2 linked regions of the Alloactinosynnema sp. L-07 genome follow. The protein of the gene in region 1 binds, or shares a complex with, the protein of each later gene. Links are inferred from orthologs where the notes say so. Each region holds a gene or a part of one and is shown on either strand. Other genes may lie near its edges. The genes, in order: BN1701_RS21585 and sucB.

What was found.
Region 2: BN1701_RS21585 (region 1) and sucB share a complex: the UniProt entries of both Bacillus subtilis proteins name them as parts of the 2-oxoglutarate dehydrogenase (OGDH) complex. The link is inferred for Alloactinosynnema sp. L-07 from one-to-one orthologs.

What each region holds. Positions count from the first base shown.
Region 1 is NZ_LN850107.1:4,836,311-4,852,122, forward strand. The notes cover bases 6,658-10,906. They hold BN1701_RS21585 (multifunctional oxoglutarate decarboxylase/oxoglutarate dehydrogenase thiamine pyrophosphate-binding subunit/dihydrolipoyllysine-residue succinyltransferase subunit), read left to right. Parts: upstream 6,658-7,001; coding sequence 7,002-10,706; downstream 10,707-10,906. Other genes in these bases: BN1701_RS21580 (ABC transporter ATP-binding protein), read left to right, coding at 6,658-6,814; BN1701_RS21590 (DUF6104 family protein), read left to right, coding at 10,772-10,906. Outside these bases: BN1701_RS21560 (hypothetical protein), read left to right, coding at 150-350; BN1701_RS21565 (hypothetical protein), read left to right, coding at 347-754; BN1701_RS21570 (ATP-binding cassette domain-containing protein), read left to right, coding at 924-2,114; BN1701_RS21575 (ABC transporter permease subunit), read left to right, coding at 2,114-3,019; more of BN1701_RS21580, read left to right, coding at 3,098-6,657; more of BN1701_RS21590, read left to right, coding at 10,907-10,951; BN1701_RS21595 (Uma2 family endonuclease), read left to right, coding at 10,958-11,512; BN1701_RS21600 (hypothetical protein), read right to left, coding at 11,536-12,615; BN1701_RS21605 (proton-conducting transporter membrane subunit), read right to left, coding at 12,603-13,700; BN1701_RS21610 (DUF2309 domain-containing protein), read right to left, coding at 13,697-15,812. UniProt on the Bacillus subtilis protein: E1 component of the 2-oxoglutarate dehydrogenase (OGDH) complex which catalyzes the decarboxylation of 2-oxoglutarate, the first step in the conversion of 2-oxoglutarate to succinyl-CoA and CO(2).
Region 2 is NZ_LN850107.1:636,531-651,074, forward strand. The notes cover bases 3,510-6,490. They hold sucB (2-oxoglutarate dehydrogenase, E2 component, dihydrolipoamide succinyltransferase), read right to left. Parts: upstream 5,848-6,490; coding sequence 4,171-5,847; downstream 3,510-4,170. Other genes in these bases: BN1701_RS03220 (TIGR01777 family oxidoreductase), read right to left, coding at 3,510-4,067; lpdA (dihydrolipoyl dehydrogenase), read right to left, coding at 5,902-6,490. Outside these bases: BN1701_RS03195 (hypothetical protein), read left to right, coding at 1-860; BN1701_RS03200 (hypothetical protein), read left to right, coding at 853-1,533; lipoyl(octanoyl) transferase LipB, read right to left, coding at 1,526-2,260; BN1701_RS03210 (phosphatase PAP2 family protein), read right to left, coding at 2,271-2,846; BN1701_RS03215 (hypothetical protein), read right to left, coding at 2,843-3,145; more of BN1701_RS03220, read right to left, coding at 3,183-3,509; more of lpdA, read right to left, coding at 6,491-7,272; BN1701_RS03235 (hypothetical protein), read left to right, coding at 7,431-7,787; BN1701_RS03240 (leucyl aminopeptidase), read right to left, coding at 7,835-9,325; BN1701_RS03245 (hypothetical protein), read left to right, coding at 9,500-10,687; BN1701_RS03250 (branched-chain amino acid aminotransferase), read left to right, coding at 10,750-11,835; cobS (adenosylcobinamide-GDP ribazoletransferase), read right to left, coding at 11,873-12,607; cobT (nicotinate-nucleotide--dimethylbenzimidazole phosphoribosyltransferase), read right to left, coding at 12,611-13,657; BN1701_RS03265 (bifunctional adenosylcobinamide kinase/adenosylcobinamide-phosphate guanylyltransferase), read right to left, coding at 13,679-14,203; BN1701_RS03270 (hypothetical protein), read left to right, coding at 14,229-14,432; BN1701_RS03275 (aldo/keto reductase family protein), read right to left, coding at 14,429-14,544. UniProt on the Bacillus subtilis protein: E2 component of the 2-oxoglutarate dehydrogenase (OGDH) complex which catalyzes the second step in the conversion of 2-oxoglutarate to succinyl-CoA and CO(2).

The sequences.
Region 1 (15,812 bases):
TAGCGCTGCACTGGGGGTTGCTGGAGTCGAAAATACTTGTCAACGCACCCCCTACCGGACCGTGTGAACTCTTGACGGTGTGACCACAATCGGGTGAATGCGCCCAGTTGGGGCTATGGCCAGGGGCCTGCGGCGCCGATGGTGCAACGGTGACAGAGCCTCGATGGTGCATCGGCTGCCACGATCCGTTCGGCAGAGACCGGGCGTTGACGGTGTTGGTCGAGGATGACTTGGTCGTACTGGTCCCCCCACCCGGTGCGTCGGCGGTGCTGTCCGCACAGCAGACGCGGTCGTTGGGCCTCGTGCTCGACCAGGCCGCCGACCGGGCCGACGAGGTCAGGGCCGGATGACCCGCGACCCCCTGCGCGAAGCGGTCCTGCGCAGGCTCGCGCTGCTCGACGACGCGGCCGACCACGCCGACGCCGACACGCTGCTTCCCCTGGCCCGCAGCGAGATCAGCAGGCTGGCCGACGGCTGGCGATTGCTGCTCACAGTCCACCGGCAAGGTCCCGACGGCCGCTGCCAAGCCTGCCCCTCCGGGCTGCGGGGCCGACGCTGGCCGTGCCAGGTCTGGAAGATGGCCCACGAACACCTCATCGGCGACGGCGTGCCGCACCGCGAGCGCAAACGCCCGCTGCGCAACCCTTTCAGCAAGGCGAACCGGGCCCGGCCCGCCCAGCACGGCGAGAACCACGCCGAGGTCACCACGGAGATCCCGATCGTCCACCGTGACCGGCCGCCCCACCGCACCTGACCACTAGGACGTGTCCTGTGGATCATGGTGGGTGGGATCCGTGATCCGCAGGACATGCCCGGCGTGACATTTCGGGGTGTCCCCTCGCCCAACTTCGCCATGCCGCCACGCCGCGTAGTCGCGATGAGGCAAGATGGCCGGCATTACGCCTGGCGAGTTGGAGGGGCCTGTGCACGACGGTAGCGGCCGCATCGTGGTGTCGAACCTGACCAAGAGTTTCGGTCAGGTCGCCGCGGTGCAGAACCTGAGTTTCCACGTGGAGCCGGGGTCGGTCACCGGCTTCCTCGGGCCCAACGGCGCGGGCAAGACGACGACTCTGCGGATGTTGCTCGGCCTGGTCCGGCCAACGGCGGGATACACCACGATCAACGGCCAGCCCTTCGAGAAGCTGGGCAACCCGGGACGGGTCGTCGGCGCGGTGCTGGAGGCCCAGGGCTTCCACCCCACCCGCTCGGCGCTCAACCATCTGCGGGTCTACGCCGCCGCGATGGGCCTGCCCGACCAGCGCGCGCACGAGGTGGTCCAACTCGTCGGCCTCGGCGGCGCGGCGAACCGGGCCGCGGGCGGGTTCTCCCTTGGCATGAAGCAGCGCCTCGCGCTGGCCACCGCCCTGCTCGGCGACCCGCAGGTGCTCGTGCTCGACGAGCCCGCCAACGGTCTCGACCCCGAGGGCATCGCGTGGCTGCGCACGTTCCTGCGCGCCTTCGCCTCCTCCGGCCGCACGGTGCTGATCTCCAGCCACCTGCTCGCCGAGGTCGAGCAGACCATCGACCAGGTCGTGATCATCAGCCGCGGCCAGACCATGTACTACGGAATGCTCGACGACCTGCGCAAGCAGCAGCAGTCGCGGGTCATCGTGCAGCCCGGCGACCCGTCCGCGCTGGTCGCGGCCCTGCAGGCGGACGGGATCACCGGCATCCAGCCGACCCCGGACGGCAAGGTCGCCGTGGTGGACGCGACCATCCAGCAGATCGGCGACATCGCGGCGAAGGCCGGGGTGGCGCTCTACGGGGTGCATGAGGAGAAGGCCGACCTCGAGCAGCTCTTCTTCCGCCTGACCAGCGGCCAGTACGCCGCGCCGGGGATGCCCCAGCAGTACGGGCCGCCGCAGGGCTACGCCATGTCGTACCAGCAGCCGCCGCAGACCGGGGGCTTCCAGTACCAGCAGCCGGTCGCCCAGCACCCCTACCAGCAGCAGCCGTACCAACAGCCCGCCGCACAGCAGGCGTACCAGCAAAACTCGCCCTACCAAGCGCCTTCGCCCTATCAGCAGCAGCCTGAGCCACCGTCGCCGTACCAGCCCGATCCGACGGCGAACCCGACCCACAACGACACAACCGGACAGGGAGGCAACGCCTGATGGGCAACATGATCACCGCGGAATTCCGCAAGATCCTCACGACCCGGCTGTGGTGGGCGCTGCTCATCCCGGCGTTCCTGCTGGCCTTCGGCGCGGCGTGGGGCTGGTCGGCGGTGACCACCGGGATCGCCAACGACCTGGTCGACGAGGACATCATCCGCGACTTCGACGTGCCGATCGACGAGATCTCGTGGTCGGTCATCGCGCTGGTGCGCGGCATGAACATCGCGTCGATCTTCCCGATGGTGTTCGGCGCGCTCGGCCTGGCCAGCGAGCTGCACCGCAAGACGATCACCACGTCGTTCCTCACCGCCGCCAGCCGTCCCGGCCTGCTGGCCGCCAAGGGCATCACCTACACGCTGTGGGGCGTCATCTACGGCCTGGTGATCAGCGGCGGCGTAACGATCGGCGCGCTCGTCGGCTCGGACAAGGGATATCTGCCCGACGCCAAGCAGTGGTTCCTGGTGATGCTCGCGGGCGTGATCATGTGCACCCTATGGACGCTGTTCGCGCTCGGTGTCGGCGCGCTCATCGGCTCGCCGGTCGGCACGCTCGTGATCCTGCTGATCTACACCCTGATCGTCGGACCGTTCGGCGAATTCGTGCTGTTCTCCGCGACGGAGGGCTCGCACGCGCCGGGCTTCCTGCCCAACGGCGCGGCCAACGGCCTCACCGGCTCCACGGCGAGCATCCTGCTGTTCGACCAGATCCAGACCCTGGTCCTCGACCGCGGCGGCGAGTTGGCCGACCAGGACGTGCGCGACGGCTTCCACGATGTCGTCAGCGTGATCACCGGCGCGTACGGCGCGTTCTCGCTGTGGATCAGCGGCCTGATCTTCTTCGTGTGGACCGCGGTCTTCTTCGTCACCGGCATGCTGCGCAACCAGAGCCGCGACATCACGTGATCCGCGAGTTCGACTGAGTTATCCACAGGCGCGGGCCGCTCCCCACACGAGGGAGCGGCCCGCGCCTAATCTGGCTGTGTGCCTGAGAACCCTGGCTGGATCCGCCGCCTGACCGCCGCCTGCTGGCGACACCGCCGTCTGGTGGTGTTGTCGGTCGTCGCGTCGGTGGTCGGCGTCGGCTTCCAGGCCGCCGGTCCCCTGCTGATCAAGTTCGTGGTCGACGACGCCGTCGCGGGCGCCACCGACCGGCTGGGCTGGCTGGTCGCAGGCCTGGTGACGATGGAACTGCTGACCTTCGGCAGCGCGTTCCTGCGCCGCTATCTCGGCGGCAGGCTGGCCTTGGACGTCCAACACGACCTGCGCAAGGCCGTGTTCGGCGCGGTCCAGCGGCTCGACGGCGGCAAGCAGGACGCGCTGCGCACGGGTCAGGTCGTGTCCCGGTCGATCACCGATCTGCAGCTGGTGCAAGGGCTGCTGATGATGGTCCCGCTGTCGATCGGCACGGTGGCCTTCGCGTTGGTCGCGATGATCGCGATGTTCTGGCTGTCCCCACTGCTGACGGTGGTCGCGCTCATCGTCACCCCGGTCGTCGCCTACGTCGCGATGCGCAGCAGGAAGACGCTGTTCCCGGCGACCTGGTCGGCCCAGCAGCGCGCGGCCGATCTCGCTCAGCACGTCGAGGAGACGGTCACCGGCGTCCGAGTGGTCAAGGGCTTCGGACAGGAGGCCAGAGAGGTCACGCGGCTGGAGAAGGCGGCGCGCGAGCTGTTCGCCGAGCGGATGCGCAGCGCCGCGCTGACGTCGCGGATGTCGGCGACGCTGGTGACCATGCCCTCGGTCGGGCACGTCGCCGTCCTCGGGCTCGGCGGCTGGATGGCGCTCAACGGCCAGGTCACGCTCGGCACGTTCCTGGCCTTCGCCAGCTATGTGGCGAACCTGGTCGGGCCGACCAGGCTCGTCGCAGGCCTGCTGGTCAACGCCCAGCTCGCGAGAGCCGGGGTGGAGCGGGTCTACGAGCTGATCGACTCCCAACCCGACGTCGTGGACAAGCCGGACGCGGTGGACGTGCCGGACGGTCCGGTCGAGGTCCGGTTCGACGACGTCGCCTTCGGCTACACGCGTAGCGACCCGGTCCTGGACGGGGTGTCGCTGCGGGTCTCCCCCGGCGAGACGCTGGCGCTGGTGGGGACGGCGGGCTCGGGGAAGTCGACGGTCTCGCTGCTGCTTCCCCGCTTCTACGACGTGCACGCGGGTTCGATCACCGTCGGCGGTGTCGATGTCCGCGACCTGCGGCTGGCCTCGCTGCGCGGCACGGTGGGCGTGGTGTTCGAGGAGGCGTTCCTGTTCTCCGACAGCGTGCGCGCCAACATCGCCTACGGCAGACCGGAAGCCACCGATGAAGACATCCACGCCGCCGCGAAAGCCGCGCAGGCGCACGAGTTCATCGAGGCCCTGCCCGCGGGGTACGACACGGTCGTCGGCGAGCGCGGGCTCACGCTGTCCGGCGGCCAACGGCAACGGGTGGCCCTGGCCAGAGCACTGCTGTCCGACCCCAGGGTGCTCGTTCTCGATGACGCGACCTCAGCGGTCGACACCGCCACCGAGTCCGCCATCCACGACACGCTGCGCGAGGTCACCGCCGAGCGCACCACCCTGCTGATCGCCCACCGCCGGTCCACCCTCGGCCTGGCCGACCGGATCGCAGTGCTCGACCAGGGCCGCGTAGTGGACATCGGCACCCACACGGAACTGGCAGGCCGCTGCGAGCTGTACCGGTCGCTGCTGGCCGGACCGGGCGACGTCATCGAAGACCCGACCCGCCGGGCCGAGGCCGACCTGGTGCCCGGCCCGGACGGGACCACCGAGGCCCTGTGGCCCGCGCCGACCGAGCCCGACCGACCGACGTCGCAGACTCCGTCGGGAATCGGCGGCCGGATGGGCGGCCCCGGCGAGGGGCTCGGCGCGCTGCCGCCCACCCCCGAACTGCTGGCCCAGGTCCAGGCGCTTCCCCCGGCGGTCGAGCAGCCCGACACCCATGGCGAGGACCCGTCCGCCCCCGACCCCGGGTTCCGCCTGCGCGGCCTGCTCAGACCGGCCCGCTGGTCCATCGCGCTGGTGGCCGCCCTGGTGATCGCCGACGCGCTGATCGCCATGGCCATGCCCGCGCTGACGAGATACGGCATCGACTCCGGCGTGCTGACCGGGACGACGGCCGCGCTGTGGCTGGCGACGGCGATGTCGGCGGGCCTCGTCGTCCTGATCTGGATCATGACGGCGATCGGCGTGATCCGCACCGCGCGCCTCGGCGAGCGGATGCTCTACGTCCTGCGTTTACGCAGCTACGCCCACCTGCAACGGCTCGGCCTCGACTACTACGAGCGCGAGATGGCAGGCCGGATCATGACCAGGATGACGACCGACGTCGACGCCTTGTCGACGTTCCTACAGACCGGCCTGGCCACCGCCGCCGCGAGCCTGCTGACCGTCGTCGCGGTCGCCGTGGCCCTGCTGATCACCGACTTCTCGCTGGCACTGGTCGCGCTGGCGGTCCTGCCGATCCTGGTCGCGGCGACCATCGTGTTCCAGCGCCTGTCGTCGGCGGCCTACGCCGAGGCGCGCGAGCGGGTCAGCGCGGTCAACGCCGACATGCAGGAGAACGTCACCGGCCTGCGCGTGGCCCAGGCGTACACCCGCGAAGGCCAGGCCGCCGAACGCTTCGCCGAACGCAGCGACGCCTACCGGGTCACCAGGCTGCGCGCCCAGCGTTACATCGCCACCTACTTCCCGTTCGTGTCGATGCTGTCCGGCCTGGCCCAGGCCGCGGTCCTGGTCGCGGGCGCCCACCGGGTGGCCGCGGGCGACCTGAGCCCAGGCGTGCTGCTGGCGTTCCTGCTGTACCTGGGCCTGTTCTTCGCCCCGGTCCAGCAGCTCTCCGGCATCTTCGACGGCTACCAGCAGGCCAGGGTCGGCCTGCACCGCATCGCCGACCTGCTGCGCACGCCGACCACGGTGCCGCCGTCCGCGCACCCGGTCGCCGTGCCCGCCCGGCTGACCGGCGAGGTCGAGTTGCGCGACGTCACCTTCACCTACCCCGGCACCGATGTCCCGGCCGTGAAGGGCGTGTCCTTACGGGCCCTACCAGGCCAAACGGTGGCGTTGGTCGGCGCGACCGGGGCGGGCAAGTCGACGGTGGTGAAACTGATCGCCCGCTTCTACGACCCGACCGCGGGTCAGGTGCTGGTCGACGGCACCGACCTGCGGGAGTACGACCTGAGCGGCTACCGGCAGCGATTAGGCGTCGTACCCCAGGAGGCGCACCTGTTCACCGGCGACGTCGCCCACAACATCGGGTACGGCGCTCCCGAGAGTTCGTCCACCGAGATCGAAACCGCCGCGCGGTCGGTTGGCGCGCTGCCGATGATCGCCACGCTGCCGGAGGGGTTCCGGCAGCAGGTGGGTGAACGCGGCCAGTCGCTGTCGGCCGGTCAACGTCAACTCGTCGGGCTGGCACGGGCTGAGCTGGTCGACCCGGACATCCTGCTGCTGGACGAGGCGACCGCGGCGTTGGACCCGGCGACGGAAGCGGCCGTGGTCGCGGCAGGAGACAAGGTCACCAGCGCTCGGACGACGTTCGTCGTCGCGCACCGATTAGCCACGGCCGCCCGGGCCGACGCGATCATCGTGATGGCCGGGGGTGAGGTGATCGAGCAGGGCACACATGCGGAGTTGCTGGGCAAGGACGGGCACTACGCGCACCTGTGGCGATTGGGGTCATTGGAGGCCGCGCCGGCGTGATCAGGCGCCGTCTCCGCCTCACACGCCGCCACCGGGTTCGGTGAGCTGGACCGATACAGTGAAGAAGGTGACCCATGACCTGACTCACGCGGGTCCGGTTGGTTAACACACCCCCTAACTGGGGGACTAGCCTGACGGGGAAGTGACTTCACCAAGAGATCGAGATGGATAGAGGCGAGAGCAAGCCGTGTCCAGCAGCAGTCCCGCGTCACAGTTCGGTGCGAACGAGTGGCTCGTCGAAGAGATGTATGAGCAGTTCCTCGCGGATCCGTCTTCGGTAGACCCCGCGTGGCACGACTTCTTCGCCGACTACAAGCCGACACCGCGCGCCGCCAGCCAAGGTGCCGCTCAGGCCAAGAGTGCGGGGAGTGACAGCGGGACGGCGACGCCGCCCGCCGCGTCGACGACCACCGCGACCAAGCCGCCGCAGCAGCCGCCCGCCGCGCCCAAGCCCGCGCAGGCCGTGCCATCGGGCAACGGCCAGCCCGCCGCGACGCCCGCGGCCAAGCCCGCCGCCGTGGCGGCCAAGCCCGCTGGGCAGGGCGAGGAGCGCAAGCCGCTGCGCGGGGCCGCCGCCGCGATCGCGAAGAACATGAACGCGTCGCTGACGCTGCCGACCGCGACCAGCGTGCGCGCGGTGCCCGCGAAGCTGCTCGCGGACAACCGCATCGTGATCAACAACCACCTCAAGCGGACCCGCGGTGGGAAGGTCTCCTTCACCCACCTGATCGGCTACGCGATGGTGCGCGCCCTTGAGGCGTACCCGAACATGAACCGGCACTACGCCGAGGACGGCGGAAAGACCTTCGCCGTCACCCCCGAGCACGTCAACCTCGGCCTGGCGATCGACCTGCCCGGCAAGGACGGCTCGCGCAATCTGGTCGTCGCGGCGATCAAGGGCTGCGAGGGCATGACCTTCCAGCAGTTCTGGCAGGCCTACGAGGACCTGATCCGCAAGGCCCGCACCGGAGCGCTCACCGCGGACGACTTCGCGGGCACCACGATCTCGCTGACCAACCCCGGCGGCATCGGCACCAACCACTCGGTGCCCCGGCTGTCGGTCGGCCAGGGCACGATCCTCGGCGTCGGCGCGATGGAGTACCCCGCGCCGTTCCAGGGTGCCGCCGAGACGAACCTCATCGAGATGGGCATCAGCAAGATCATCACGCTGACGTCCACCTACGACCACCGCATCATCCAGGGCGCGGAGTCCGGCGAGTTCCTCGGCCGCATCCACAAGCTGCTGCTGGGCGAGGACGGCTTCTACGACGACATCTTCACGTCGCTGCGGATCCCGTACGAGCCGATCCGCTGGACGTCGGACCTGGCCGAGGGGCCGGTCGACAAGACCGCCCGCGTCATCGGCCTGATCGACGCCTATCGCACCCGCGGTCACCTGATGGCCGACACCGACCCGCTGAACTACCGCCAGCGCAAGCACGAGGACCTCGACGTCCGGTCGCACGGCCTGACCCTGTGGGACCTCGACCGCGAGTTCCCCGTCGGCGGCTTCGCGGGCAAGGAGCGGATGAAGCTGCGCGACGTCCTCGGCGTGCTGCGCGACTCGTACTGCAGAACCGTCGGCGTCGAGTACACCTACATCCTCGACCCGGCCGAGCGCCGCTGGATCCAGGACCGCGTCGAGGGCGCGCACGAGAAGCCCCCGGCGGCCGTGCAGAAGTACGTGCTGTCGAAGCTCAACGCCGCCGAGGCGTTCGAGACCTTCCTGCAGACCAAGTACGTCGGCCAGAAGCGGTTCTCGCTCGAAGGCGGCGAGTCGGTCATCCCGCTGCTGGACACGGTGCTGGACAAGGCCGCCGAGTACGAGCTCGACGAGGTCGTCATCGGCATGCCGCACCGCGGCCGCCTCAACGTGCTCGCCAACATCGTCGGCAAGCCGATCTCCCAGATCTTCCAGGAGTTCGAGGGCAACCTTGACCCCGGCCAGGCGCACGGCTCCGGCGACGTGAAGTACCACCTCGGCGCCGAGGGCAAGTACTTCCGGATGTTCGGCGACGGCGAGACCAAGGTGTCGCTGACGGCCAACCCGTCGCACCTGGAGACCGTCGACCCGGTCCTGGAGGGCATCGTCCGGGCCAAGCAGGACCTGCTCAACAAGGGCGACGCCAGCGGTGGCTTCTCGGTCCTGCCGGTCGCCCTGCACGGCGACGCCGCGTTCGCGGGTCAGGGCGTGGTCGCCGAGACCCTGAACCTGGCGCTGCTGCGCGGCTACCGCACCGGCGGCACCGTGCACGTGATCATCAACAACCAGGTCGGCTTCACCACCGCCCCGGAGCACTCGCGGTCGAGCCAGTACGCCACCGACGTCGCCAAGATGATCCAGGCGCCGGTGTTCCACGTGAACGGCGACGACCCGGAGGCCTGCTACTGGGTGGCGCGACTGGCGATGGACTACCGGCAGACGTTCAACAAGGACGTCGTGATCGACATGGTCTGCTACCGCCGCCGCGGCCACAACGAGGGCGACGACCCTTCGATGACCCAGCCCGGCATGTACGACATCATCGACACCAAGCGGTCGGTGCGTAAGGGCTACACCGAGGCGCTCATCGGCCGCGGCGACATCTCCGTCGAGGAGGCCGAGAAGGCGCTGCGCGACTTCTCCAGCCAGTTGGAGCACGTCTTCAACGAGGTCCGCGAGCTGGAGAAGCACCCGATCGTGGCCAGCCCGTCGGTGGAGTCCGAGCAGCAGGTGCCCGCCAAGCTGGCCACCGGCGTGAGCGCCGCGGTGCTGGAGCGCATCGCCGACGCGCACACCGACCTGCCCGACGGCTTCAGCCCGCACCCGCGGGTCAAGCCGGTGCTCGACCGCCGCGCCAAGATGTCCCGCGAAGGCGACATCGACTGGGCCTACGGCGAGCTGCTGGCGTTCGGCTCCCTCAACATCGAGGGCCGCACGGTGCGCCTGGCTGGCCAGGACTCGCGCCGCGGCACGTTCACCCAGCGGCACGCGGCGATCATCGACCGCAAGTCCGGCAAGGAATACCTGCCGCTGCAGAACCTGTCCGAGGACCAGGGCAAGTTCATGGTCTACGACTCGGCGCTGTCGGAGTACGCGGCACTGGGCTTCGAGTACGGCTACTCAGTGGCCAACCCGGACGCGCTGGTGCTGTGGGAGGCGCAGTTCGGCGACTTCGTCAACGGCGCCCAGTCGGTGATCGACGAGTACATCGCCTCCAGCGAGGCCAAGTGGGGCCAGTGCTCCGACGTGGTCGTGCTGCTGCCGCACGGCCACGAGGGCCAGGGCCCCGACCACACCTCGGGCCGCATCGAGCGCTGGCTGCAGCTGTGCGCCGAGGGCTCGATGACGGTGTCGGTGCCGTCGACCCCGGCGAACTACTTCCACCTGCTGCGCCGCCACGCCCTCGACGGCGTGCAGCGTCCGCTGGTGGTGTTCACGCCGAAGTCGATGCTGCGCAACAAGGCCGCGACCAGCCCCGTCGCGGACTTCCTCACCGGCACCCGGTTCGAGAAGGTCATCGATGACCCGACCGCGCCGGACCCGGCCGGGGTGACCAAGCTGCTGTTCGTCTCCGGCAAGCTCTACTACGAGCTGGCCGCCGAACAGGCCAAGCGCGACATCAAGGACACCGCGGTCGTGCGCGTCGAGCAGCTCTACCCGATGCCCCTCGAACGGCTCACGGCGATCTTCAAGAAGTACCCGAACGCCGCGGACTACCGCTGGGTCCAGGAAGAGCCCGCCAACCAGGGCTCGTGGCCGTTCTACGGCCTGAACCTCCCAGAGGCGCTGCCCGAGCACGTCACCAAGCTCACCCGCGTCTCCCGCCGTCCGATGTCGGCGCCGTCGGCCGGATCGAGCAAGGTCCACGAACTCGAACAGCGCGCGCTGATCGAGAAGGCGTTCCAGTAACCAAGGACAGACCAGCGGAGCCGCCGAACCCGGGTTCGGCGGCTCCGCCGTTTCAAGGAGTGACCGTGTACTTCACCGATCGCGGCATCGAGGAACTGGAAAACCGCCGCGGCGAAGAGGAAATCACCTTCGCCTGGCTGGCCGACCGCCTCCGCGCCTTCGTCGACACCAACCCGGACTTCGAAACCCCCATCGAACGCCTCGCCACCTTCCTGGCCCGCGACGACGACGAGATCGACGACTGAGTCCCGATGCCACGCCGTCGAATCGGACTGACCGCGTCGACCTATGACCGGCTGCCCGAGGACACCTGCGGCGCAATGGAAGTGGTCGACGGAGCGATCGTCCCCAACCCGCCGCCGTCTCGCTCCCACCAACGATTCACGCGACGCCTTGCCAACGCGCTCGACGTCGGGGTCGGAGACCGGTGGGTGGTCGCGACCAGCGTCGATCTCCGGCTGCGGGATGTTCCGCTTCTCAACCGCCGACCGGATGTCGTCGTCTACGACGGCGCGTTGCCGCACGACGACATTCTCCGGCCGAGGCACTGTTTGCTGGTCGTCGAGATCATGTCACCCGGGTCGGTGACAACCGACCAGACAGACAAGCCTGCCGAGTACGCCTCAGCCGGGATTCCCCACTTCTGGCGGCTGGAAAGCGCGCCGGACGACGAGGAGCGGCTGACGCTGTTCCGCTATCGACTCGACCCGACAACGCGGACCTACGCCTCGGCTGGTGTCGACGCGGGCAAAGCGGTGATCTCCGACCCTGTTGACGTGACCTTCGATCTTGCCGACCTGATCTAGCGGCCCAGGGGCATGGCAGGCCACTAGAGCCCACCAAGGACCATCGCGGCGCCTGCCACGAACACCGCGTAGCGTTCCAGGGCGGTCAGGTCGGGTTCTCCGATGTGAGCGGCGGTACCCGCGAACAGGCCGAAGAACGCGCGCAACACGGTGATGCCGTTGACCGCCGCCGCGACCGCGAGGGGCAGTGTCGCCTCAATCGCGGCGTGGACGCCGTGGAAACCCAGCAATGGCGGGAACCCGACAGCTCCCAGGCCGAACACCAACAGCGCGGTCGCCAGCCGGGGCGTCTCGGTCAAGCTGCCGCTCGGCGTGGACAGGGACAGCGGGCCACGTCGAGCCTCAACAGCCGCCAGCGTCATCCCCAGCCCGGCGCACGCGACGGCGAGCACCTGCCAGGCACCGCCAGTCAGCAGGAAGCCGTTGAGGGACACCATCAATCCGCCCAGCATCCGACGGGCGTCGTCCTGAACGACGGCGTACACCGCCGCGCAGACCGCCACGACGGCCGCGGCGACGCGCAACGAACCGGAGATGGGCGCCGACGACAGCGGCACCATCGACAGTCCCACCAGCACCCCCATCGGGGCGCGCGCGAACCACACGGCCGACCTGGCGAACCCGCCGATCCCGATGCCCCACACCAGCCCCACCGCGCCCGCGAGCTGCGCGAGCAGGTACACCGGCCCACGGACCCACCGCCAGGCCACCGCCATGGCCAAGATCCACAGCGCGAGGTCCGCGAGGGGATGGGTCATGGCGACATAGCCGCAGGCGATGGCGAACAACAGGCACACCCGGCCGAGCACCGCGGGCGCGTGATCGACCACCGATGCCATCGCCATCACGAGCAGGCCGCACAGGCACACCGCCGCCAAAGCCGTACCCGGCGATCCAGCACCGACCTGGACACCCGCCCAGACCGCGACCACCGTCGAGCGCGCCGGGGCCGCCACCACCCACTCGGCCACCGCGAACGCCAACACACCCGTCGCGCACCACACGGCCGCGCGACGGGCCGCGCGCGGCTCGGCGATCCGGCCGACAGCCATGCCGGTGATCGTCCAGGCCGCGACCGCGGCCAAGCCCGTCAGCGAGACCATCGGCGTGCCCCGTCCCGTACCCGGCCGAGCAGCCCGTCGACGTACCAGCTTTCGAGCGCGAACCGGTACAGCCAGGCCCGAGCCGGAGCGGGCAGCATTCCGAAGACCCGCCCGGTCTCGCGCAGCAGTCCACGCTGTTCGAGCCGATGATGGTCGTGCAGCAGGCTCGGCGATCGTAGGATCTGGACCGTGCGGGTGAGCGCGTGAGTCACCAGGTGGACCACCGCCACCACGGTCCACCCCATGCCGACCTCCACGAACACCAAGGCCACCTGGGTCATCGACGCATAGGCCAGGACGCTTTTGATGTCGGTCCGTACCCTTCTGACAATGGTCGCGTGGATGGCGGTGACCGCTCCGACAGCCACGATCGCGACGTGGGCGACGGTCGAGGCGTCCCACAGCGGGCGGGTGTGCAGCAGCAGGTACGGCCCGAGGCTGACCGAGATCGCGCCGTAGAAGATCGCACTCGACGGCGTGGGGCCTTCCATCGCCCGAGGCAGCCAGCCGCCGACCGGGAACTGCGCCGATTTGCCCATCGCCGCGATCAGTAGCAGGACACCGGTCACGGACGCGGACGCACCGGGCAGTGCGACGGCGAGCACCAAAGCGATGTCACAGAGCCGGTAGGTGGCGAAGGCACGCAGGCCGTGGGCGACCGGTCCGCGCCGCTGGTGAAAGAACGCGATCAGCAGTGCCGACGTCAGGCCACACACCTCCCAGCCGATCAACACGTGCTCAAGGCCGTGTGCGAGCACTACCAGTTCGACAGCCGCGACGAACAGCGCGAGCAGCAGGTAGAACCGCAGGTAGCCAGGGTCACGGTGGAGGTAGCGTCGAGCGAAGACGCCGATGAGTCCACCCAGGACCGACGTCAACGCCGCGAACACCCGCGCGAGCCAGTCCCCGGCCAGTATCGCGTCTGGAGACCACGGCACGGCCGCCGCCATGGCGGCGAGCGCGCAGGCGCTCACGACCGCGGTCGAGGCGATGGATTCCGACACCCGCAGGCCGAACCACGCTGGGCAGGCGAGTACCGAGAACGCCACCAGCGGCAGCAGCACGACCGACCACAGTGGGCTCACCGGATCACGCCCGTCACCGCGACGGCGTCCGACGGCCGCACGTGCGCGAATCCGAGGTGGTCGCGGCGACCGCCGTAGACCTCGCCCGAACTGTCCACTGTGGGCAGTTCGATATCGGCGGGAACGTACGGCGTGAACGCGCCGTCGGCGAACAGGTGCATCTGGTCGGCGTCGGGATTCCACGCCACGACCTGGATCCAGCCGTTGCCTGCCAGCAACGACAGGTTGGGATCGCCGATCATGATTTCCAGCAGGTGGTCAGGGTCGGCCCGCACCACCAGCAGCAGCCGTACCGGTTCGTGGATTTCCACCATTTGCCAAGGCAATCCGGTCCGCAGGTCAGACGAGTGGCCGTCCATCACCCCGATCAAGCCGGTGATGTTGTGCGGCAGTTTCGTTCCGCAGCCGTAGCCCACCGGGTCGACAGAGCTGAAGTAGTACTCCAAGTTGATCCCCGCGCACACCGGCCCCACCGCGCGCAGTAGACCGTCGAGCAGTCCCCGGTTGCCAGGTTCGTAGGAGACCAGAAACGCCCGCCGGTCCAGGAACAGGCCCCTGGTACGCGATCGCTCGCCGACCACGCACACCGCGTTGGTGGCATGGCCGTACTCCGGTCGCGGCTGGCTGATATCGACCGAATGCCGGTGGACATGTGCGGTCGCGCGGTGCGTGGGCAAGGTCAGGGAAGCCGACTCGAAGCGCCTGCACCGTTCATGCGCGGACGAGGCGCACGCCGTTGCCAAGCTCGCCCGCGCCCGGTCCAGCGCACCGTCCGGGGCCAGGTCGGTGTCGAAGTAGGTCATCGTGTCGTCGGCTGTGTTGTGGTAGGCCCCGACGAACCATGTCGTGTCCGGGATGACGACATCCATGTCCCGCAGCCGAGCCCGCACACCAGGGTGGTTGGCCATCGCGGCGAAGGCGCGGGCGTTGGGTCCGCCGCGCCCGCCGCCGGTCGCGCCGCAGTCGTGCGCGGACTCGTGCGGGTTGTTCATGCTCGACGAGCCATGCCCGACCAGCACCACCAGCGGCGAGCACCGAAGTCCGATGGTGCGCAACAGGCCGGAGACGATCTCGGCCATGTCCTCGACGGTGAACTCGGGCTCCAGAACCAGTCGCGTCTTCGGCGGGCGCGGGAGCGCGTCGATACTGCGGTGCGTCGCGCGCGGGAACAGGCAATGTCCAACCAGGGCCGCCGCGTGCCACAGGCCAAGGCCGACGGTGACCACAGTTCCGCGCCCGAGCGTGCGCGCACCGGCGACACGGCCGCGCCACCGCCTGCGACGGCTTCCCAAACCCGGCTCGACCACCTTCTCCACAACGGTTTTGGTCGGCGTCACCACTACTGGACACAGTGGACGGGAGCGCACGTCGGCGTGCCCTTGGTAGCGCATGGCTACCCCGAAGAAGCCCGCTGCGCCGAAAGTCTCGACAGCCGGGTCGTGCTCTTCGAGGTGCCGCCGCATCGATTCCTCGCGCTCATCGAGGCAGAACACGGCCTGCCACTCGGCGTCGGGCGCGGGCTGGGCGACCCGTTGGTGTGCGGCGAGCGCGCCGAGGAAGCCTTCGCGGTGACGATGCTCGTAGGCCAGGTGCAGCAGGCGCCTGCGGGTCAACTCGTCGCACGCGTTCACCTGGCTCAGCCAGGCCGCCGCGTGCCGGGGATCGGCGAGAACATCGAGGTCCACGATCATGATCTGCGCGAGGATGAACGCCTCATACGCCAGCGCGAGGCTCGAATCCGGCGTGGAGACCGGTCGCCGCGGAAGTCGGGAGACATGTCGAGCGGCGAACACGTCGAGCGTGAGCTGGACCGCCAGGTAATCGGCCAGCCGGGCAGGCGGCGCGGCGACCGGGGCACTGTCCGGGCGCTCTTGGAGGTGCCTGACCATGCCCGCCCAGCCGCGCAGCGAAATCAGAGTGTCTGCGATGACCGTGCCCCAGTCTCGTCGCGCGACGCGAAGTTCGGCCAGTGCCCACGAGATCGTGCGTTCGCTGCCCCACCCATGCTGCGCCCGCAGGCAGGTGGACAGGCCCCGCAGGAACCGATCCGGCGGACCCGCCACGCCGCCGTAGACCTCGCGGAACGCGGCCAGCAGGCCGCCTGCCCGACCA
Region 2 (14,544 bases), 4.2 Mb from region 1 along the record:
TCCTGATCGAGTGGGAGGACGACAAGCCGTGGGCGATCAAGTTCGTTGTGGCCTCTGTCGCGTATGCGCTGGCAGGTGCGCTGTACCTGCTTGTGGTGCCGCGGCGACCGACCCGGGAGTTCTTGGCCCGAAACGGGTGGCGCCCCGCGTCCGCGCGGTTGATCGGCTCGACGCTTGAGGTCGACGATCCTCAGGTTCGGCACCTGCGGCTCACCTTCGTGCCGCGTGCACACCGCTTGGTGATCGCCCGGACCGGGCGGGTGTGGCTCGTCGGACCGGACGCGGGCGGGCGGGTGGCGGTTCGGGTGGAGGGATCCCATGCCGTGCATCCCGTGCGGCGGGCGGATGGGACAGGAGCATCGCGGACGGAACGCCTCGGCGATGGCGCGACGGTCACCCGGCTCACGGCCCGAAGGTTGGCCTCAACTCCCGTGCTGACTGTCTCGGCCATGGGGCTGGGTTACGCAGCGGTCTCGGTGAACTTCACCGCACCCTTGTTCGGAACGCTGGTCAGCTGCGCGGTGATGACGCTGTTCTGGAGCGTCGCGGTGATTTATCAGTGGCAGTGGTGCAGGCTGCCCGCGCTGATCAACGCGGGCGAGTGGGTTCGGGCCGAGATCCAGTTGGCGCCGTGGACTGCCCAGCGGAACCAGATCGCCAGCGCTCACGGGCATATCCGGCTGGCAGACGGCACGATCCTGGCCATCAGTATGCGGGCCGCGAAGGTTGATCTGCTGGGCACGATCTTGGAGTCGGGCGTGCTGTGGGTGGCGGGGGAGCCCCAGCCCGGCCGGACTGTCGCGGTCGGCTTTCCAGGTTATCCGCAGCTCGCCGTCGCGAAGATCGCCGCGTATGGGTGACGCCGGTTGGATCCCGCTGGCTGAGCGCAGGCGCAGGCAGGCGCGGGTAGGCGCGGTGGTGTCGGTGCTGATGGTTTCCGGGATGGTGGTGACTTACGCCCTCCTGGACCAGCCGATTCCGTATGGGTGGGTCATGCTCCTGGCGATGGGGGTGGCCATCTACCTGCCCACTGGCCGGCGCCGATCGCCTGGGCGCCCGGTGGTCGAGGCGGACCGGATCTTTCGGCGGGTGGCCGTGGTGAAGCGGTGGATCACCGTCGTGCCGGTGCTCTGGTTGGTGGCTCTGTTCGGCCTGGCGCTTGTGTTCGGCTGGGACCTGAACGACGCCGCGTTGCCTGGGGCGGCCACTATGGGCGCGTTATTCAGCGCGGGGTTCGCCTATCGGTTCGGTTCGTGGCGGTTGCTGTCGCTGATCGAGGCGGAGTGGGCCGAGGTGGACGTCGACCTAGAGCCCTGGGCGATACGTGGTGACGGGACCGTGAAGGCTGAGGGCACGATGCGCCGGGCGGACGGGGTCGAGCTCGCCATCAGCATGCACAGCGCACCTGCGGAGCTTGTGGGGGCGATGTGGGAGACCGGTGTGGTGTGGGTGGCCGGGGAGCCCACGCCCGAGAGCGCCGTGGCGGTGGGCCTCCCCGGCTATCCGCTGCTCGCGGTGGCGCGGGTCAGCTGAGGGCGAAGGTGACGCCGGGGCTGGTCGGTTCCGCCGGGGTCAGCCAGTGGTCGGCCACCGGCAGCGTGCCCTCCAGCGCCTTGAGCACGGCTTCGCGGGCCAACGGCAGGACCTCGGCGACGCTGACCTGGCGGCCCAACTCCAAAGTGAGCGAGGTGACGCCCGCGTCGCGGATGCCGCAGGGGACTATGCGGTCGAAGGCGCTCAGGTCGGCGTCGCAGTTGATTTCGAAGCCGTGCATGGTGACGCCGCGTTGGACGCGGATGCCGATGGCGGCGATCTTGCGTTCCGGGCGGGTGGCGTCGGCGGGCAGCCAGACGCCGCTGCGGCCCTCGACGCGGCCGGTGCGCAGGCCCAGTGTGGCGCAGACCGAGATCAGGGCCTCCTCGACGCGGCGGACGTACTGGACGACGTCGACCGGGTCGGACAGCTTGATGATCGGGTAGCCGACGAGCTGGCCGGGGCCGTGCCAGGTGATCTTGCCGCCGCGGTCGACGTCGATCACCGGAGTGCCGTCGTCGGGGCGCTCGTCGGGCTCGGTGCGCTTGCCCGCGGTGTAGACCGACGGGTGTTCCAGCAGCAGGAGAGTGTCGCCGCCGAGGTCGTCGGCGCGGGCGCCCGCGAGGTCCTTCTGCAGGTCCCACGCCTCGACATAGTCGATCAGGCCGACCTCGCGCACCTCGACCTGGGGGCCGTCCGCGCGACAGGAGATGTTCGCTGTGCTCACGCCCGCGACCCTACGCCGGGGCAGGCAGCAGCCGTAACGCGCGGGCGGCCAGCAGGCCCACCCCGGCCACCCCGAGGGTCGCGCCGAGGACGTCGGTCAGCCAGTGCACGTCGAGGAGCACGCGGCACACGGCGGCCACGAAGACCGTCAGCACCGATCCGAGCACGACCATCCGCAGTCGGTCCCTGGTCAGCCACGCGCAGAGGACCGCCGCGGTGAACCCGACCGACGCCACCGACACCACGTGCCCGCTCGGGAAGCTGAAGTCGGGGTAGTCGGTGGGCCGCGCCCGCTCGAACAGCGGCTTCACCAGCGACACCGCCCGACACGCGGCGAGCAGGACGATCGCGCGCAGGAATAGGCCTCTGCGCGCCCGCACGGCGACGGCCGCGATCACCAGGCCCAGCGCGGCGACCAGGGGCAGGATCGGCCCGAGGACCAAGGTCACGACCGAGGCGACGTCGACCGCGGGGCCGCCGCCCATGGCGTCGGCGACGAACCGGTCGACCCCGGGCGGCTCCCCGGACACGGCGAGGCCGAGGAAGACGAAGGCGAGCACGAGGGTTACGCCGATCCGGATGATCATCGGAGGCCTGCCCGTGCGAAGCCGCGGTCGTCGGTGCTGATGACGAACGCGGGCGCCAGGTTCGCATGGGTCGGGTGAGTGCCGTTGGCGTTGGTGCCGGGGGCGGGCATGTGGTTCGCGCCGATCAGGGTGATCGGGTGGAAGCCGGCCCGCGCGAGGTCCTGAGCGTCGGTGTCGGGGGCGAGGGTGGGCGTGTGGTTGGCGCGGGTTCGGGTGATCGGGTGGAAGCCGGCCCGCGCGAAGCCCTCAGTGTCGGCGCCGGGGTCGAATGCGGGCACGTGGCTCGTTCGGGTGATCATCGGATTCCCGCCCGCAGGCTCGTGCCCACCCGGGTGATCACCGGTTCTCGACCGCGGCCAGGGCGTCGTCGACCGCGGTGAAGGTGAAGCGGAAATCGTTGTCCAGCAGCACCTTCGGCGTAACGCGCTGGGTCATCAGCACCGCGTCGGCGAGTTCGCCGAGGACGATCTTCAACGCGAACGACGGCACCGCCAGCACCGCGGGTCGGTGCAGCGCCTTGGCGAACGCGGCGGTGAACTCGGCGTTCGTCGTCGGGATGGGGCTGGCCAGGTTGACTGGGCCGGAGATGTCGCTGGTGAGCAGGAACATCACCGCGTTGATCTGGTCCTCCAGGTGGATCCACGGCATGTGCTGGCGGCCGTTGCCCAGCCTGGCGCCCAGCGCGAGGAAGAACAGGGGCCGCAGCGGGCCCAGGAGCCCTCCCTTTCTGGCTAGGACTGGCGCGGTTCGGGTGAGCACCACTCGGGTGCCCGCGGCCCGCGCGGCCTCGGTCGCGGCCTCCCAGCGGACGCACAGCTGGGCCGCGAAGTCGTCGCCCGTTGGGCTGGACTCGTCGGCCGTGTGGCCGCCGGTGTCGCCGTAGTAGCCGACCGCCGAGGAGTTGACCAGCACGGGGACGCCTGCCGCGGCGACCTCGGCGGCGAGGACCTCGGTGGGTTCGATCCGGCTGTCGAGCAGCACCTGCTTGCGCGCCTGGCTCCAGCGGCGGTCGCCGATTCCGGCTCCGCACAGGTTGACCACCGCGTCCGCGCCGTCCAGCGCGCCCGCGTCGACACGGCCCGCGGGCGGGTCCCAGCCGCGCTCGTCGGGGGCGTGCGGGGCGCGCCGCACCAGGCGGATCACCTCGTGGCCTTCCTTCCGGAGCCTGGCCACCAGTGCGGTCCCGAGCATGCCGGACGAACCGGCGACGACTACGCGCATGATCTGATCGTCCCGAATATCCCACGTGGACGCACGATCGGGGTCACCCTCAAACGGCCGCTGGGCCGCCCCGGTCGGGACGGCCCAGCGGTCTGACGTGCGATTACAGCCCGAGGTCGCCCTCGAACGCGCCTTCCTCAAGGCGGTTCTTCACCGCGGTGAGGAACCGGCCCGCGTCGGCGCCGTCGACCAGGCGGTGGTCGTAGGTCAGCGCCAGGTAGACCATCGAGCGGATGGCGATCGTGTCGTCGCCGTCCTCGTTGGTCACCACGACCGGGCGCTTGACGACCAGGCCGACGCCCAGGATGCCGACCTGCGGCAGCTGGATGATCGGGGTGTCGAACAGCGCGCCCTGGCTGCCCAGGTTGGTCAGGTTGAACGTGGCGCCGAACAGCTCGTCCGGGGTGACCTTGTTCGCCCTGGTCCGGCTCGCCAGGTCGTTGATCTTGTGCGACAGGCCGCTGATGCTCAGGTCGCCCGCGTCGCGGATGGCCGGGGTGAGCAGGCCGCGCTCGGTGTCCACGGCGATGCCGAGGTGCTCGGCGCCGTGGTAGACGACCTCGGTGGCGTCCTCGTTGATCGACGCGTTGAGCTTCGGGTGCTGCTTGAGCGCCTCGACGGTCGCCTTGGCGAAGAACGGCAGGAACGTCAGCTTGACGCCCTCACGCTGCTCGAAGGCCGTCTTCGACTTGGCCCGCAGCTTGGCGATCTTGGTCACATCGACCTCGACCACCTGGGTGAGCTGGGCGGCGGTCTGCAGCGACTCGACCATGCGGCGCGACACCGTCTGGCGCAGGCGCGTCATCTTCTGCGTGGTGCCCCGCAGCGACGCGTCGGCCGAAGGGGCCTTGCTCGCGGGAGCGGCGGCGGGAGCGGCGGCCGGGGCGGGCTTGGGCGCCTTGGCGGCCTCGGCCGCGGCGATCACGTCCTGCTTGCGGATGCGGCCGCCGACGCCGGTGCCCTTGACCGAGCCAAGGTCGATGCCGTTCTCCGCGGCGAGCTTGCGCACCAGCGGGGTCACGTACGGCGCGCTGTCATTGGTCGGGGCGGCCTGAGCCGGGGCCGCGACGGGTGCGGCCGGGGTGGGGGCCGGGGCAGCGACGGCCGGAGCCGGGGTCGGCGCGGGTGCCGGAGCCGCCGGAGCGGGCTTCGGGGCCTCGGGCGCCGGGGCAGGCGCGGAACCAGCCGCACCGATGACACCCAGCTTGCCGCCGACCTCGACCGTGGCGTCCTCGGCCGCGGAGATCTCCAGCAGCGTGCCCGCCACCGGGGACGGGATCTCGGTGTCGACCTTGTCGGTGGACACCTCCAGCAGCGGCTCGTCGACCTCGACGGTCTCGCCGACCTGCTTGAGCCAGCGGGTGACCGTGCCCTCGGTGACGCTCTCGCCCAGCGCGGGCATGGTCACGTCGGTGCCCTTGCTGTTGCCTGTCGGCGCGTCGTCCGACGGCGCGGGACCCTCAGCGGGCGCGGCCTCAGCGACCGGGGCAGGCTCGGCAACAGGGGCGGGCTCAGCAGCGGGCGCCGGAGCCGAGTCCCCAGAACCATCGCCAATCACCGCGAGCTGAGCGCCGACGGCGACGGTCTCGTCCTCCTGGGCGACGATCTTCTGCAGGACACCCGCGGCGGGCGAGGGGATCTCGGTGTCGACCTTGTCGGTGGACACCTCCAGCAACGGCTCGTCGACCTCGACGGTGTCGCCCTCTTGCTTGAGCCACCGGGTGACGGTGCCTTCGGTGACGCTCTCCCCGAGCGCCGGCATCTCAACGGAGAACGCCATGGTTTCGTGGACTCCTCGTGACTTCTTCTGCGTTTGGCTGTCTGTGGGCTGAACTCAGCCGTGCACGTGCAGGGGCTTGCCTGCCAGGGCGAGGAAGGCCTCGCCCAGGGCCTCGTTCTGGGTGGGGTGCGCGTGGATGAGCGGCGCGATGTCCTCCGGGTAGGCCTCCCAGCTGTAGATCAGCTGCGCCTCGCCGATCAGTTCGCCGACCCGCTCGCCGACCATCGTCACGCCGACGACAGGGCCGTCGGGCGCCTTGACGAGCTTGATGCCGCCGCTGGTCTTGAGGATCTGGCTCTTGCCGTTGCCCGAGAGGTTGTAGACCAGGGTCTCGGCGGAGCCGTACTTCTCCTTGGCCTGCGCCTCGGACAGGCCGACCGAGGCCACCTCCGGGTTGCAGTAGGTGACCTTGGGGATGCCCGCCTCGTCGATCACCTTCGGGTTCTGCCCGGCGATCTCCTCGGCGATGAAGATGCCCTGCTGGAAACCGCGGTGGGCCAGCTGCAGGCCGGGCACGAGGTCGCCGACGGCGAACACGCCGGGCAGGTTGGTGCGCAGGCGGTCGTCGGTGAGGACGAAGCCGCGCTCCATGGCGACACCGGCCTCCTCGTAGCCGTGGCCCGCGCTGTTGGGGCCGCGGCCGACGGCCACGAGCAGCAGGTCGGCGTCGAAGGTCTCGCCGGATTCGAGTGAAACCGTCACCGCGTCTTCGGTCTGGGTGGCGCCGGTGAAGCGGACGCCGGTCTTGAACTTGATGCCGCGCTTGCGGAAGGCGCGCTCGAGCTGCTTGGAGGCCCACTCGTCCTCCAGCGGGACCAGCCGGGGCAGCGCCTCGACGATGGTCACCTCGGCGCCGAAGGAGCGCCACACGCTGGCGAACTCGACGCCGATGACGCCGCCGCCGAGGACGACGACCCTCTCCGGCACGTAGTCGAGGTTGAGGGCCTGGTCGCTGGTGATGATTCGGCCGCCGATCTCGAGGCCGGGCAGCGTCTTGGCGTAGGAGCCGGTGGCGAGCACGATGTTCTTGCCGGTGTAGCGCGTGCCGTCGACCTCGACGGTCGTGCCGCCGACGAACTTGCCGGTGCCCTCGACCACGGTGACCTTGTTGGCCTTGAATAGCCCCTGCAGGCCCTTGTGCAGGCCCGCGACGATGCCGTCCTTGTACGAGTTGACGCCGTTCATGTCGATGCCCTCGAGCGAGGACTTCACCCCGAACTGGTCACCTTCGCGGGCGAGGTCGGCGACCTCGGCGGCGTGCAGCAGCGCCTTGGTCGGGATGCAGCCGCGGTGCAGGCACGTGCCGCCGACTTTGTCCTTCTCGACCAGGATGACGGAGAGTCCGAGCTCCGCCGCGCGGAATGCGCAGGCGTAGCCACCGGACCCACCGCCCAGGATGACCAGGTCAGCGGACGTGTCAGTCACGGGATCTCCTCGACGGGCTCAAGCGTTGTTGTCGATGGGGGACCGCTCAGCGCGGCCGCCGCCACCACACGTCATCTTGTCACTATGGGACAGAGTGCTGCGAGGTGGCCGTTCTCTCGTGTCCCCCCAGGTCAGTTACTGGTCGGTATCCCTGGACAATGGTCACAGACGACGTCTCGGAGGTGTGGATCGTGGGGGTTTTCGACTCGCTGCGACGCAAGCGCAAGCCCGGCGTGCTTCGGTCGGCGACGAAGGAGGACACCAGCCACCTCGACGACTGGGCCGCGAGCCGGTTCGGCGTCGAGGCGTTCATCGAGCCGAAGACGAACGTGACCGACACGACCGTGGTGCTCGTCGCGCACGACGGCGAGTGGACCCGGCGCCGGATCGCCAACCCGGAGGCCGCTTTCGCCTTCGCCAAGAAGCGGTCCATGCCGATCTACGAGGTCGCGCGCGTCGGCTATCCGCAACGGATGCGCGACTACATGGCCCGGCAGAAGCGCGAGGGCAAGTAGGCGACGGGGCCCTCCGACGAATCGGAGGGCCCCGTGTCGTGCTGGGTTTAACCGTTGAGCGCGATGTCGGCCAGGATCGCGGCCAGTGTGCGCACGGGCAGGCCGGTGCCGCCGCGGCTGGTGTAGCCCCACGGCTCGCCCGCGTTGAACGCCGGGCCCGCGCAGTCGATGTGCGCCCACGGGATGCCCTCGCCGACGAACTCGCGCAGGAAGATGCCCGCCGCCAGCATGCCGCCCCAGCGGTGGCCGGTGACGTTGGCCAGGTCGGCGATGCGCGAGTCGAGGTCGCCGCGCAGTTCCTCGGGCAGCGGCATGGCCCAGCCGCCCTCGCCGGTCTCCTGGGCGAGCTTGGTGACGCGGTCGCGGAACTCGTCGGAGCCCATGATCCCGCAGGTGCGGTTGCCAAGTGCGACCATCTGCGCGCCGGTCAGCGTCGAGGTCTCGATCAGGTAGTCCGGGTTGTCCTCGCAGGCGAGCACCATGGCGTCGGCCAGGATCAGCCTGCCCTCGGCGTCGGTGTTGAGGATCTCGACGGTCTTGCCGCCGTACATGGTCAGCACGTCGCCGGGGCGGTAGGCCGCGCCGGAGGGCATGTTCTCCGCCATCGGGACCGTCGCGGTGATCTCCAGCGGGTACTTCAGCTTGGCGGCCAGCAGGACCGTGGCGATCACGGCGGCGGCGCCGCTCATGTCGGAGGTCATCTGCTCCATGTTGGCCGACGGCTTGATCGAGATGCCGCCGGTGTCGAAGGTGATGCCCTTGCCGACCAGGGCGACCTTCTTCTTGGCCTTGGGCCCCTTGTAGGTCAGGCGGACCAGGCGCGGCAGGCGGGTCGAGCCGACGCCGACGCCGAGGATGCCGCCGAAGCCGCCCTTGCGCAGCGCCTTCTCGTCGAGGATCTCCACGTCGACGCCGGTGCCCTTGGCCAGCTCTGCGGCCTTCTCAGCGAACGAGGCCGGGTACAGGTCGTTGGGCGGGGTGTTGACGAAGTCGCGGGCCGTGGCGACGGCCTCGGCGATCGCGGTGGCCGCCTTGAGGGTGGCGCGGTGGTCCTTCGCGGCGCCTTCGGCCGGGCCCGTTAGGTCGATCTTGGCCAGCTCGGGCGCGGTGGACTCCGACTTGTAGCTCGCGAAGCGGTAGGCACCGAGCAGGGAGCCTTCGGCGGCGGCCTGCAGGTCGATGCTCGACAGCGTCGTGGCGGCGCGCTTGGTGTCGCCGAGCGCGCGGGCGGCGACACCGGAGGCGCGGCGCACCTGCTCGGCGGTCGGCGTTCCGTCGACCTTGCCCAGTCCGGCGGCCACGATCAGGGCAGCGGACAGCTTGCCCAGGGTGGGGACCTTGACGATCTCGCCCGCTTTGCCGGTCGCGCCCAGTGTCGTCAGCAGCTCGGTCAGCTTGCCGTCGAACGCGGCGTCCACCTGGTCGCCGCCGGGGGCCAGTGCGACGCCCGATCCGTTCTGCACGGTGCCGATCACGATGGCGTCGACGGCGGCCTCGGTCACCGGCGCGGTGGCCAGGGCCAGCTTGGGGGCGGTCACAGATGTGCTCCTAGGTCGGTCGGGGAAGGCCCGGCTGAGGTCCTCGTGGGAGGCGGGGCCTGCCTGATCAGACGACATGGCTGGCCAGGTGGTGACGTATGCTAACGACTTCTCGGCCGGATTCGGCCGGCAGGTTGATGGAGATTCAACAACCCTCCTGGCACAGTTGTGTCAGTGACATTGATGGGACACAACGTGGCGCGGGGTGCCGGACCGGTTTTCGTCGGCGTCGCGACCATGCTCGGCGCGGGCGCGTTCGGGTCGATTTCCCCCGCTGTCGCCGACGCGGGATGGTGGTCCCTCGCGGGTCTCGCACTGGTGGCGGTGGTCGCCGCGCTGACCGCGGTGTCGATCGCCGACCTCACCGCCCAATCCGGTTCGCGGGGCGTGTTCCGGCACGTCAGGGACCGGCATGGAGTCTGGCCGGGCAGGCTCGCGGGAGTGCTCGACCTCGGCGGTCGAGTCGTGGGACTGGCCGCTGTCGCGGGTCTGGCCGGTGCGTACTTCGGCTCGGTCGGCCCGATCATCGCTGTGGTGCTGGTGGTGATCGCTTGCGCGGCGCACCAGGTCGGCATTGGACCGGGCCACCGGCTGTGGCTGATTCTCGCCAGTATGGCAATCGTCACACTTGTGCTTGTAGTGATCGCGGGCCTCGCCATAGCGCCCGCGGCGGCGCTGACAATCACTGATTCGAGTGTCGCCGGATCGGATGATCCGACCGGGATCCTGGCCGCGGCGGGACTGCTGTTCCTCGGCTTCGGCGCCATCCGGCATCGGTCGCCGCGCTGGCGGACGCCGATGCTCTCGGTCGCCGCCGTCGCGGTTGTCCTGTTGGTGATCACCGTGGTCGCGTTGCGCCAGCTCGGCGGACCGCGGCTGGCCCTGTCGTCGGCGCCGCTGGGCGACACCCTGCGCGCGGCGGACGGCGCGTCCCTCCTCCCGGTCCTGATGCTCGGTCTGCTCGCCGGGACCCTGCTCGCTTTGTACGACCTCGTCGGCGGCGCGATCGAGACCGTCGGCGAACTGGCCGCCGCGGGTGAGGTGCCCGACGTGCCCATCCGGTTCCGACCGGTCGGCGTCGGCGTCGGGGCCGCGGGCCTCGCGGTGCTGCTGACCCCCGTCGCGGCGCTCGGGCTCGCCGCGACCCTGCTGCTGGGCTCCTACGCGTTCGTGAACTCGGCGTCGCGGTCGCTGTGCCGCGCGGAGCGGTCGGTGTGGCTGCGGACCGGGTGCTGCGGGTTGGCCCTGTCGGTGATCGTTGGGGTGAATATCGCCGTCGTCGCCCTGCTCGGCGCACTCGCAGTGTTGCTGGTGGGCACCCTTTTGTGCACGGTCAGTGCCCGATCGGCTGAGTCTGTGTAGTCGCACGCCCAAAGGTCGGGATACCGATTTTCCGGACGGCGCGGGGGAGATACCGTTCTCCCATGACGCCTATGTTGCCGTTCACACGGACACTCAACCCCCAGCCGGCGACCCCGGACAGGGTTGCGGAGGTACTGGCGAAGCCAGGCTTCGGGCAGCACTTCACCGACCACATGGTGACGATCCGCCACTCCCGCGAGCACGGGTGGCACGACGCCCGGACTGAGCCATACGGCTCGATCACGCTGGACCCCTCCGCGATGGTGCTGCACTACGGGCAGGCCATCTTCGAAGGCCTCAAGGCCTACCGCCAGCCGGACGGCTCTATCGCGTCGTTCCGGCCAGAAGCCAACGCCGCGCGCTTCCGCGCCTCCGCGCGTCGCATAGCGATGCCGGAGCTGCCGGACGAGCTGTTCCTCGAATCCCTGCGCGAGATCATCGCCGTCGACTCGCGATGGGTTCCCGAGCGGGACGAGGAATCGCTCTACATCCGGCCGTTCATGATCTCCACCGAGGCGGGCCTCGGGGTGCGCCCCGCCAGCGAGTACCTCTATGTGCTGATCGCCTCGCCCGCCGGGTCCTACTTCGCGGGCGGCATCAAGCCGGTCACCGTGTGGCTGTCGACCGAGTACGTCCGGGCGGCGCCCGGCGGCACCGGCGCGGCCAAGTTCGCCGGGAACTACGCGGCCTCGCTGGTCGCGCAGGCACAGGCGGCGGAGCAGGGCTGCGACCAGGTCGTGTGGCTCGACGCGGTCGAGCGGCGCTGGGTGGAGGAGATGGGCGGCATGAACCTCTTCTTCGTCTTCGGCGACCGCGTGGTCACCCCCGAGCTGTCCGGCGCGCTGCTGCCGGGCATCACCCGCGACTCGCTGCTCCAGCTCGCCGCCGACCAGGGCTATTCGGTCGAGGAGCGGCGGATCTCGACTGAGGAGTGGGAGAAGAAGGCCGAGTCCGGCGAGCTGACCGAGGTGTTCGCGTGCGGGACCGCCGCGGTGATCACGCCGGTCGGGCACGTGAAGCACGCCGACGGGTCGTTCTCCATCTCCGGTGGCGACACCGGTCCGGTCACCTCGAAGCTGCGCTCGACGCTGACCTCGCTGCAGCGCGGCGCCGCCGACCCGCACGGCTGGATGACCGTTCTGGGCTGATTTCCTTGGTGGACCCCGCCGACAGCGGCGGGGTCCACTATGGACTGAGTGTTGCGGCGACCAGGACGATTGTGGTCGCCAGTTCTGAGGCCGCGCCGAGTGTGTCCCCGGTGAGTCCGCCGAACCTCCGCGCTGTGTGTCGGATGAGCACGATCACCGCCACCGCGGCGAGTGCCACTGACAGCGGGCCGAGCCACAGCTTCCCTGGCACGACGAGCAGAGAGGCCGCGGCCAACGCGATGGTCCAGCCCGCGGGTACCCACCACGGCTGTGTGCCCGCGACAAGCGCGCCGAGTCCCTCTGGCCGGGCCGCCGGGATTCCCGTCCGGCAGGCGGCCGAGAACGTCGCGCGGCCCGCCGTGACGGCCAAGACCACCGCGCCCCACCGGTCTGGCGTGAGCGCGGCGAAAGCAGTCGCCTGGGCGCCGAGAGTGATTATCAGGGCCACCACGGCGAACGGGCCAGCGCCGCCGTCCTTCATCACGGCCAGGGCCCGTTCGGGTGGGCCGTAGCAGCCGAGGCCGTCCGCCGTGTCGGCCAAGCCGTCCAGGTGCATCCCCCGGGTCGCCAAGGCAAGGAACGCCACGGCCAGCAAACCGCCCAGCAGGGACGGGAGCCCGGCTTCGTGCAGCGCGTAGAGCAGTCCGGCCGCCGTCAGTCCCAGGAGCAGGCCGACCACCGGGGCGACCGCGATGGCGGTGCGGGCGGCGCGGCGGTCGACCTTGTCGGTGTGCACCGGGAGGACCGTGAGCCAGGACAGCGCTAGGCGCATGGGCTATTCCGGCTTCTCGGTGACTCCGGCGTCGGCGAAGGTGGCCATCTCGGCGAGGACGCGGGTGGCCATGGCGACCAGCGGGATGGCGGCCGCCGCGCCGGAACCCTCGCCGAGGCGCATGTCGAGTTCGAGGATCGGCTTGAGGTCGAGGTGGTCCAGCACGAGCGTGTGGGCGGGCTCGACCGAGCGGTGACCGGCGATCCACCACTGGGACGCGCCCGGGGCGAGTTCCTCGGCGGCGAGGGCAGCGGCGCCCGCGATGACGCCGTCGAGGATGACCGGGGTGCGGCGGACCGCGGCCTGGGCCAGGAAGGCGGCCATGGCGGCGATGTCGGCACCGGTCGCGGTGCGCAGCAGGGCGACCGGGTCGGCGCTGACGCGGCGGGCGCGGCGGACGGCGTCGCGGATGGCGACGGCCTTGCGCATCCAGGTCTGGTCGTCGATGCCGGTGCCGCGGCCGACCACGGCGACGGGCTCGGCGCCGGTCAGCGCGGCGATCAGGACGGCGGCCGGGGTGGTGTTGCCGATGCCCATGTCACCCGCGACCAGCAGGTCGGCGCCGCCGTCGATCTCCTCGTCGGCGATCGCCTTGCCCGCCGCGATGGCGGCCTCGACCTCGTCCTGGGTGAGGGCGTCCTCGCGGTCGATCGCGCCGCTGGAACGGCGGACCTTGTGCGCGGTGACCTGCTCGGGCAGACCCTCGCCGTCGGAGTCGACCGACATGTCGACCACGCGGACGGTGGCGCCAGCGGTCGCGGCCAGCACGTTGATCGCGGCGCCGCCGGTGAGGAAGTTGGCCACCATCTGCGCGGTGACCTCGCTCGGGTAGGCCGAGACGCCGTGCTTGGCGATGCCGTGGTCGCCCGCGAAGATCACCACGCGCGGGCGGGTGAACGGCTTGGGCGGGCACACGCCCTGGCAGGCCGCCACCCAGACACCGATCTCTTCCAGCCTGCCGAGTGCGCCAAGGGGCTTGGTCAGCTGCTCATGGCGGGCCACGGCCTCACGGCGGGCGGCTTCGCTGGGCGCTTCGACGGACTGGAACACCGCGCGCTACCTCCTAGGACTTCATTTCAGCCGGAGCGGCAGGCCCGCGACCAGGAGCAGCACCTCGGTGCAGACCTCGGCCAGGGACGCGTTGACCGCTCCGAGCTCGTCGCGGAAGAGCCTGCCAGAGCGGGTCGCCGGGATGACACCCAGGCCGACCTCCGCGGAGACGACGACCAGGCTCGCCCGGCAGCCCGCCACGGCGGTGACCAGCCGGTCGCGCTGCGGGGCCAGGTCGACCCGGCTCTCCCACCCGTCGGCGTCGTCGATCACCCCGGTCAGCCAGGTCGCGATGTCGTCGACGAGCAGGGTGTCGGCGGGGGAAGCGTTGTCGAGCGCCGCGACGAGGGAATCGGTGTCCGGGGTCTCGACGGTCCGCCAAACGGCGGGGCGGCGGGAGATGTGCTCGGCGATGCGGGCGTCCCAGTCGACGTCGCCGGGGATGCGGCGGGCGGTGGCCAGGTAGGTGGCCTCGGCCGTGACGAGCCCTTCGGCGTGCGCCGATTTTCCTGACCGCGCCCCGCCGAGCACCAGCGTCCTGTTCACGGCCGGGCACGTTACCTTTGGCCGCGTGAGCTTCCACTGGCGGTACGAGAACGCTTCCGGCGACGCGATCGAGGGCCCTTCGCTGACCTTCGAGGACCAGACCGAGGCCGAGGAGTGGTTCAGCACCACCTGGTCCGACCTGCTCGCGCTGGGTGTGGACCAGGTGGTGCTGCTGGAGGGGGAGACCGAGGTCTACGGACCCATGAGCCTCCACCCACCAGCGAACTAAGGCGTACGCGTCTGCATCGGGTCGCGTTCGATGACGCCTTCGAGGGCCTCATCGATCTTGACCAGCAGGTCGGCGTCGAGCTTCACCCCGGCGGCCTTGACGTTCTCCGCGA